Regions from separate parts of the Amycolatopsis sp. WAC 01416 genome, predicted to be linked through region 1. Evidence: predicted binding sites of a transcription regulator. Region 1 holds the regulator's gene; the other holds the start of a gene.
The links. The regulator HspR, encoded in region 1, represses chaperone genes until heat shock. The targets are predictions, from matches to a motif close to ANNTTGAGTNNNNNNNACTCAANNT.

Region 1 (4,807 bases):
AGCTCTCCCGCGCCGAGTTCCAGAAGATCACCTCGGACCTGCTCGAGCGCACCCGCAAGCCGTTCAACAACGTCATCCGTGACGCCGGCGTCGCCGTCGGCGACATCGACCACGTCGTGCTCGTGGGTGGTTCCACCCGCATGCCCGCCGTGTCGGACCTGGTCAAGGAGCTGACCGGCGGCCGCGAGCCGAACAAGGGCGTCAACCCGGACGAGGTCGTCGCCGTCGGCGCCGCGCTCCAGGCCGGTGTGCTCAAGGGTGAGGTCAAGGACGTCCTGCTGCTCGACGTGACCCCGCTTTCGCTGGGCATCGAGACCAAGGGTGGCGTGTTCACCAAGCTCATCGAGCGCAACACCACGATCCCGACCAAGCGTTCGGAGATCTTCTCCACCGCGGACGACAACCAGCCGTCGGTGCAGATCCAGGTGTTCCAGGGTGAGCGCGAGATCGCGGCGCACAACAAGAAGCTCGGCATGTTCGAGCTGACCGGTCTCCCGCCCGCCCCGCGTGGCGTGCCGCAGATCGAGGTCACCTTCGACATCGACGCCAACGGCATCGTGCACGTCCTCGCGAAGGATCTCGGCACGAACAAGGAGCAGTCGATGACGATCACCGGTGGCTCCGCGCTGCCGAAGGACGACATCGAGCGCATGGTCAAGGACGCCGAGGCGCACGCCGAGGAGGACAAGCAGCGCCGCGAGGAGGCGGAGACCCGCAACCAGGCGGAGACGCTGGTCTACCAGACCGAGAAGTTCGTCAAGGACAATGAGGACAAGCTGCCCGACGAGCTCAAGGGCAAGGTGAAGTCCGCGATCGACGAGGCCAACGAGGCGCTCAAGGGCACCGACTCGGCGAAGATCCGCGAGTCCATCGAGAAGCTGAACACCGCTTCGCAGGAGCTGGGCACCGCGCTCTACGCCAACGCGGCCGGCAACGCCGCCGATGAGGCCGCCGCCGGTGAAGGCGCGACCGGGACCGCGGGTGCGGGCACCGGTTCGCAGGCCAAGGCCGACGACGTCGTCGACGCCGAGATCGTCGAAGAGGACGAGAAGGACAAGAAGTGACGGGACGCTACGACGAAACCGAGGGCCGGGGCCCGGACGAACCGGTGGTCGTGCGGGACCGCAGGCGGATCGATCCGCTGACCGGTGAGGTCCGCTCGGCCGCCCCGGAGGCCGAACCCAAGGACGGTCCGAAGCACGCCGCTCCCGCCGAAGAGCAGGCTGTCCCGACGGAGCCGGAGCCCGCGGCACACGCGGGCCCCGGCCTCGGGGAGTCCATTGTGGACGACTCGGTGTCGGTGGCGACCGGGCTGGAGAAGGAGCTGGCGGAACGCACCGCCGACCTCCAGCGCCTCCAGGCGGAGTACGCCAACTACCGCAAGCGCGTCGACCGTGACCGCGAGCAGGTCGTCGCCGGCGCGAAGGCGTCGGTCGTCGGTGACCTGCTCCCGCTGCTCGACGACCTCGAGCGCGCGGAGCAGCACGGCGATCTGACGGGCGCCTTCAAGGCGGTCGGCGAGAAGCTGGTCGGGAGCCTGCAGCGGTCGGGGCTCGAGCCGTTCGGCGCGGAGGGCGAGCCCTTCGACCCGAGCGTGCACGAGGCCGTCCAGCACAGCACGTCGCCGGATGTCGCCGGGCCGACGGTCACCACGGTCATGCGCCGCGGTTACCGCTTCGGCGAACGCGTGCTGCGCGCGGCGCTGGTCGGGGTCACCGACCACGAGCCGGGTGCCGCTCCAGCACCCGCCGCGGCGGCGCAGGACGCCCCGGTGGACCCGCCCGTCGGCGGCGAGCTGCCGCTCGAGGGCGAACTTTTCGATGAGAACAACCGCTGATCGGCGATACGGCGTGAAAGGAGGAGACGTTCGGTGAGTGCACGGGAATGGATCGGTAAGGACTTCTACCGTGAGCTGGGCGTCTCCTCCGACGCCACCGCGGACGAGATCAAGAAGGCCTATCGCAAGCTGGCCAAGGAGAACCACCCCGACGCCAACGCGGGCAACGCGGAGGCCGAGAAGAAGTTCAAGGCGGTCTCCGAGGCGTACGGCGTACTGTCCGACACGGCCAAGCGCAAGGAGTACGACGAGGCTCGCCGCCTCTTCGGCTCCGGCGGTCCCGGCGGCTTCGGCTTCCCGGGCGGCGGCGGTGGCAGCGGCGGTTTCGACGTCGGCGACATCTTCGGCCAGGCAGGCCAGCAGCAGGGCGGTTTCGGCGGCCTCGGCGACATCCTCGGCGGTCTCTTCGGCCGCCGCGGCGGGGCGGCCGGTGCCACCGCGAACCGGCCGCAGCGCGGCTCGGACGTGGAGACCGACGTCCGGATCGACTTCACCGAGGCGGTCAAGGGCGCGACCCTGCCGCTGCGGCTGTCGAGCCCGGCGACCTGCTCCACCTGCGGCGGGAACGGCGCGAAGCCGGGGACCTCCCCGAGGACGTGTTCGACCTGTCAGGGCAGCGGGCTGGTCAGCCGGAGCCAGGGCGCGTTCGCGTTCTCCGAGCCGTGCCGCGACTGCCGCGGCCGCGGCACGATCATCGACGACCCCTGCCCGGAATGCGCGGGCGAGGGCATCAGCACCCGCACCCGCACGCTGACCGTGCGGATCCCGCCGGGCGTCGCCGACGACCAGCGGATCCGCCTGGCGGGCCAGGGCGAACCGGGCCGAGGCGGCGCGCAGCCGGGCGATCTGTACGTCCGCGTGCACGTCGCACCGCACGCGTTGTTCGGGCGCCAGGGCCTCGACCTGACGATCGCCGTGCCGGTGTCCTTCGCGGAACTGGCCCTCGGCGGCACGATCACCGTGCCGACGCTGGAGGGCAAGGTGTCGCTGAAGGTGCCGCAAGGTACGGCGAGCGGCCGGGTGCTTCGCGTGCGCGGCAAGGGAATCGCGAAGCGTGACGGCTCGCAGGGCGACCTGCTGGTCACCCTGCAGGCGGCCATCCCGGCGAAATTGGACGACAAGGCGCGTGAAGCGCTGGAGGCCTACGCCGAGGCCATGGCCGACCACGATCCACGACCGGAGATCACCGAACTTCTCGAAGGCAGGTGAGCGCGATGTTCGGCGGGTTGCCGCACGGTGCGGACGAGGAGACGCCGGTGTTCGTCATTTCGGTGGCGGCGCAGCTGTCCGGCCTGCACGCGCAGACCCTGCGGTCCTACGACCGCCAGGGTCTCGTGTCGCCGGGCCGGACCTCCGGCGGTGGACGGCGTTACTCGATGCGGGACATCGCGTTGCTGCGCGAAGTGCAGCGACTGTCCCAAGAGGACGGTGTCAACCTCGCGGGCATCAAGCGGATCATCGAGCTGGAAAACCAGGTCGACGCCCTCCGGGCGCGCATCGCCGAACTGACCGAAGAGCTCACTGCGGCGTACCTCACCGCCGAACAGACGGCCGCGGCCGTGCACGCCTCCTACCGCAAGGACCTCGTCCCGCTGCGGCAGCAGACGGCCCTGGTCGTCTGGAAGCCCAAACGCCGCAATTAGTCACCTGAATGCGGCGTGAGTCGACGACGTGACTGGAGCCGTAACTCACGTGACTGAAGCCGTAACTCACGTGACTGAAGCCGTAACTCACGTGACTGAAGCCGTAACTCACGTGATTGGAGCCGTAACTCACGAGTTACGGCTCCAGTCACGCGAATGACGGCTTCAAGCACGCGAGTTACGGCTTCGATCACGCGAAACCGGTGGCGGAAAGCTCGCAAGTAGGTGACTAATTGCGTTATTGGCCGGGGACGAGGGTCCGGATCTGCTGGACCTCGCCGGTGCGCGAGTCCATGATCCGCTGGGCCAGCGCCTTCGCCTGCGGGTTCTTGCCGTCCTTCAGTTCGGTCCTCGCGAGCGCGACCCCGTTGTGCTGGTGCGCGACGAAGATGTCGGCGAAGTCGAGGGTGAACTCCGAACCATCCTTTTTGGACAGTGCTTCGAGCAGTCCCTTGTCCGTGAGCCCGTCGCCACCGTGATGGTGGTGCGCGTGCGGATCGGCCGAACCCGTCTCGGGTTTGCCCCAGCCCTTCAGCCAGTTCCGCATTTCGGTGCTCTCGGTCAGCTGCGTCGCCTCGATGGCGGCCGCGAGATCCTTGAGCTCCTGCTTCTGCGCCTGCTTGGCCTTCACCAGCTTGACGATCTCCACGCCCTGGTTGTTGTGGGCGATCATCATCTGCAGGAACATCACGTCGGCGTCGTTGTACTCGGCGGACGCCGCGGCGGCCGATTGGGGGACCGGGGAGATCGGGCCGCCGGCGGTGGTCGGTGAGCCATCGCCGGTCCCGCAGCCCGCGAGGGCCACGAGACCGGCGACGAGAACGAGGGCCAGCTTCACTGCCGGGTCCACAGCGCGGGGGTGTTCGGCGGTTCCCAGCCCTGGAGCGCGGTGTGCGCCAGCTGGCAGCGATAGGTCGCGCCGCCGTAGGTCACCGTGCTGCCGACCGCGTAGGCCGTCCCGGCCGCCCAGGTGCCGCCGGCGGGCGGGTTGCTGGTGCTGGTCGGCGGGTTCGCCGTCGTGGGCGGGTTGCTGGTGGTCGGCGGGTTGCTCGTGGTGGGCGGGTTGCCGCCGCCGATCTGCAGGTCGATGCAGCTGTAAAAGGCCATCGGCGTGTCCGCGATGTTCCAGATGGCGAGCACCTTCTGGCGGCCGCTGAAGCCGTTCAGGCTCACGGTGTGCGACGTCGGGTCCTTCGGCGCGGAGTTGTTCCCGCTGATGTCGGCGATCTTGGTGCCGCCGATGTAGTACTCGTAGTTCGTGGTCCGGTGGTAGGCGGTGAACTTCCAGTTGAAGGTCACGCTGTTGCCGACCGAGGCGGCGGGCCAC
Region 2 (4,807 bases), on a different contig from region 1:
GGGGACGAGGGCAATACAGTACCCCGGAGGGCGTACCCAAGTCCCATTCGAGACAGTATGAGATCACCCCAGGGTTAACAATGGGCGCGTCGCGCTGACCTGCGTGGACCAAGGGGTGAAATGGGAGCGTTATTCGCGTTCCTTCCGACTACCGGAAGTCACCTGACGCCACACCCCGGCCAATCTCGTGAAGTTCCCTGCGGACCCGTCAGTAGGGGCTTCAATAGCCCTATGAATAGCCACGCCATCGCCGCCGGGCATGCCGAGCGGCTCGCCACCGTGGACGCCCTGCTCCCCGAAATGCCTGCACTGGAGCCTGCCGAGGACGCCGTGTCACTCTCCGCAACAGAAGGCGACTCGGCCGCCGCCGGATTGTCGGTACAGACTGAAGCGGGTCCCGATTCTGCTGACTCTCCGTGGCGGGCCCTCGTCGAACATCGCCTCGAAGCGCGGCTCACCGGCCCTCGCCCGGAAGCGGCCTTTGACGCATTACTCACCCGATGGGATGAACATCTGAAGACCGTGGCCCCACCAGGGGATGTCGAGACGGCGGCGACCGTGGTGCGGCCGAGCCGGGACTCCCCCGGCTCGGCCGAATTGCTGCGCCGCGGCTTCGCGCCCGTGCTGGTGATCGCGGTCCGCCCGGCCGACCGGCTCGCCGTGACGGGACCGCCCGCCACTCCCGGAGTGCACATCCGGCCCGCCGAAGCGGATGATCTCGAAACCGCCGTCGGACTCGAACTGGAATTGCAGCGTTACGACGCGCAGTTCGGTTCTGTCACCTTGCGCGAGGGCGCGGAGGAAACGATCGCCGCGGACCTGTCGAAACACCTGGGCCGGGAGAACCCGACGTTGTGGATCGCCGAGTTGTACGGCCGGGCGCTGGGCATGGTGCGGGTGCAGTTCCCCGGCGAGACGGCGTGGGTCAGCGGCCGGGTCGCGGCCGACCGGGTCGGCTACCTGTCGTCGCTGGCGGTGGCCGAACCGGCGCGTTCGAGCGGGGTGGGGACGGCGCTCGCCGCGCACGCGCACCAGATCTTCGACGAATGCGGCACCGAAGCCGTGCTGCTGCACCACGCTCTGGCCAACCCGCGCTCGACACCGTTCTGGTACGCGCAGGGCTACCGGCCGCTCTGGACCTACTGGCAGCGGCGGCCGGCGGTCTACTGATCCCGATAGGCTCTTTCACAGAAGGATCAGGGGGTTTCTGTGACGAGGGACGATGACGCGGCCCCGGTGGCACCCACCGGGGTCGACACCGAAAAGCCGTCCGCGGCGAGGATTTACGACTGGTTCCTCGGCGGGACCCACAACTGGGCGGTCGATCGCGAGTTCGCCCGCGCGCTGGAAAAGCAGTGGCGGTGGGTCAAACCGGGTGCGCGGCACAACCGCGAGTTCATGAACCGGGTCGTGCGCGCCGCGCTGAACGCGGGAATCCGGCAGTTCATCGATCTGGGTTCCGGTGTCCCGACAGCCGGGAACGTGCACGAGATCCTCCAGGAGGAACTGGAGCCTGGTGATACGGCGAAGGTCGTGTACGTCGACTACGAGCCTGTCGCGGTGGCGCACGCGGAGCTGATCCTCGAGCGGCACGAGGCGACCGACTGGGCCGGGATCGTCCACGCGGACATGCGGCGGCCGAAGGACGTCCTGCGGCATCCGGAGACGTTGCGGCTGATCGATTTCGAGCAGCCGGTGTGCCTGATGATGATGGCCGTCCTGCATTTCGCCGGGCCACACGACGATCCGCCAACGCTGGTCGCGACCTACCGCAACGCGCTGGCGCCGGGCAGCTGGCTGGGGCTGTCGCATATGAGCTTCGGCGGCCAGACCGGCGAGGACGCCGACGGACTCCACTGGATGGTCGAGCAGTACCGGAAGACGAGCAACCCGGTGTGGATGCGGGACCGCGAAGAGATCGAGCCGCTCTTCGGGGACTGGCCGCTGCTGGAGCCCGGCGTCGTCCACCTGCCCGACTGGCGGCCGGTGCGGGAGCTGCGACGGGACGAGGAAGGTGCCCGGCCGTTCGCCTGGTGCGGAGTCGCCGTCCACCCCTGACGTCTGACCTCTGGCCGAAACGCGTCGCGTTTAGGGGGCTAAACGCGACGCGTCCCGGGTAGAGGTCGGAGGAGTGGGTGATCGCTGACGGCGAACGCGGAAAGGAAACAAACGGGTCGATCGGAGAGTTGAGCTAGGCAGACTCAACTAACCGAGGAGTGCACAGATGACCGACAACCGCCTCCTGCCCGTCCTCCCGCTCGATGACGACGTCGTGCTGCCGGGCATGATCGTCCCGCTCGACCTCGCCGACACGGAGACGCGGGCCGCGGTGGAGTCCGCCCAGGCCAACACGCCTGCCCAGGCTTCCTTCCCGGGGATCCGGTCCAGCGCCGCCACCAAGGCCGAGGTGCTGATCGTCCCCCGCGTCCACGGCGAGTACGCCGAACTCGGCACCATCGCGACCGTCGAGCGCATCGGGCGCGTGCCCGGCGGCAAGACCGCGGTGCTGCTGCGCGGCACCCGCCGCGCCGTCGTCGGCCGCATCGCCGACGGCCCCGGCGCCGCCCGCTGGGTGCACGCCGAGGTCGCCACCGAGACCACCGACGACAACTCGGCGAAGCTCGCGTCCGAGTACAAGAGCGTCGTCCTCGCGATCCTCCAGCAGCGTGGCGGCTGGCAGATGATCGACGCCGTCCAGGAGGTCGAGGACCCGTCCGCGCTCGCCGACCTCGCGGGCAACTCGTCGTACCTGAACACCGAGCAGAAGCTCGAACTGCTCTCCGCACTCGATGTTTCGACACGGCTCGAAAAGGCGCTCGAATGGAGCCGTGAGCAGCTTGCCGAATTCGAGGTCACCGACACCATCCGCAAGGACGTCCAGGAGGGCATGGAGAAGCAGCAGAAGGAGTTCCTGCTGCGCCGCCAGCTCGAAGCGATCCGCAAGGAGCTGGGCGAACTCGACGGCACGGCCAACGACGACGACTACCGCGCCCGCGTCGAGGCCGCCGAACTGCCGGACGCGGTCAAGAAGGCCGCACTGTCCGAAGTGGACAAACTGGAGCGGACCTCCGACCAGTCCCCCGAGGGCGGCTGGATCCGCACGTGGCTGGACACCGTCCTCGAGCTGCCGTGGAACGAGCGCACCACCGACGTCCACGACATCGCCGACGCGCGAGCCATCCTCGACGCCGATCACGCCGGTCTCGACGATGTGAAGGAACGCATCATCGAGTACCTGGCCGTGCGCAAGCGTCGCGCGGAATCGGGGCTCGGCCCGGTCGGCGGACGACGTTCGGGCGCGGTGCTGGCGCTCGCCGGCCCTCCCGGGGTCGGTAAGACGTCGCTCGGCGAGTCCGTGGCGAAGGCGATGGGCCGCAAGTTCGTCCGCGTGGCGCTCGGCGGCATCCGCGACGAGGCCGAGATCCGCGGTCACCGTCGCACCTACGTCGGCGCGCTGCCCGGCCGGATCGTCCGTGCCATCAAGGAAGCCGGTTCGATGAACCCGGTCGTGTTGCTCGACGAGATCGACAAGGTCGGCGCCGACTACCGCGGCGACCCGACGGCCGCGCTGCTGGAGGTGCTGGACCCGGAGCAGAACCACACGTTCCGCGACCACTACCTCGAGGTCGAACTGGACCTGTCCGACGTCGTGTTCCTCGCGACGGCGAACGCGCTCGAGACCATCCCCGGCCCGCTGCTGGACCGGATGGAGCTGGTCTCCCTCGACGGCTACACCGAGGACGAGAAGGTCACCATCGCCCGCGACCACCTGCTCCCCCGTGAGCTGGACCGCGCCGGTCTCGGCAAGGACGACGTCACGCTGACCGACGGCGCGTTCAGCCGCATCGCCGCCGAGTACACGCGGGAAGCCGGGGTGCGCAACGCGAACCGGACCATCGCGAAGGTGCTGCGGAAGGTGGCGACCAAGGTCGCGCTGGACGAGGTCGAGCTGCCGCTGACGATCGACGCCGACGGGCTCGAAACCTACCTCGGCCGCCCGCGGCACCTGCCGGAGTCTTCGCTGCCCGCGTCGACCCAGCGCACGTCGACCCCGGGCGTGGCGACCGGGCTGGCCGTGACCGGCGCCGGCGGTGACGTCCTCTACATCGAGGCGTCGCTGGCGGATCCGGAGTCGGGCTCGACCGGGCTGCAACTGACCGGCCAGCTGGGTGAGGTGATGAAGGAGTCGGTGCAGATCGCGTTGTCGTACCTGCGCTCGCGCGGCGCCGAACTGGAACTTCCGGTCGCCGACCTGAAGGACCGCGGCATCCACGTGCACGTCCCCGCGGGCGCGGTGCCCAAGGACGGGCCGAGCGCCGGCATCACGATGACGACCGCGCTGGCATCCCTGCTTTCGGGCCGGGTCGTGAAGTCGGACGTCGCGATGACCGGTGAGGTGTCGCTGACCGGACGCGTGCTGCCGATCGGCGGGGTCAAGCAGAAGCTGCTGGCCGCGCACCGGGCGGGGATGAAGACGGTGATCATCCCGCAGCGCAACGAGCCCGATCTGGACGACGTCCCGGCCGAAGTGCTGGCACAGCTGGACGTCCACGCCGTGGCGAACGTCCGCGACGTGTTGGACATCGCGTTGGCCCCGGCGACGGCTCCGGTCGCTCAGGCGGCGTAACAGCGCGAGGCCCGACAGCCCTGAAGCCCCGGATCCCGCCAAGGGTCCGGGGCTTTCGGCATTCCGGAATCCGGACGAACCCGGACATTGACTCGCCTTAAACTCCCTATCACGTTTTGATAACGTGTATTGCGTGCCACCCAGCCGGGGTGCGTGACCCTTGAGAGGGCAAGGTCATGA

Region 2: lon (endopeptidase La) is a predicted target of HspR. The motif match lies at 2,184-2,208, and genes of this name have one in related genera.

The regions. Positions count from the first base shown of each region.
Region 1 covers NZ_QHHX01000001.1:417,579-422,385, reverse strand. The annotation lists gene dnaK (molecular chaperone DnaK) at 1-1,064, shown strand, start outside; gene grpE (nucleotide exchange factor GrpE) at 1,061-1,837, shown strand; gene dnaJ (molecular chaperone DnaJ) at 1,871-3,046, shown strand; gene DL990_RS02080 (heat shock protein transcriptional repressor HspR) at 3,052-3,480, shown strand; gene DL990_RS02075 (DUF305 domain-containing protein) at 3,719-4,318, opposite strand; gene DL990_RS02070 (lytic polysaccharide monooxygenase) at 4,315-4,807, opposite strand, start outside.
Region 2 covers NZ_QHHX01000002.1:514,384-519,190, reverse strand. The annotation lists gene DL990_RS06775 (GNAT family N-acetyltransferase) at 232-1,170, shown strand; gene DL990_RS06770 (SAM-dependent methyltransferase) at 1,210-2,058, shown strand; gene lon (endopeptidase La) at 2,225-4,627, shown strand; gene DL990_RS42370 (hypothetical protein) at 4,804-4,807, shown strand, end outside.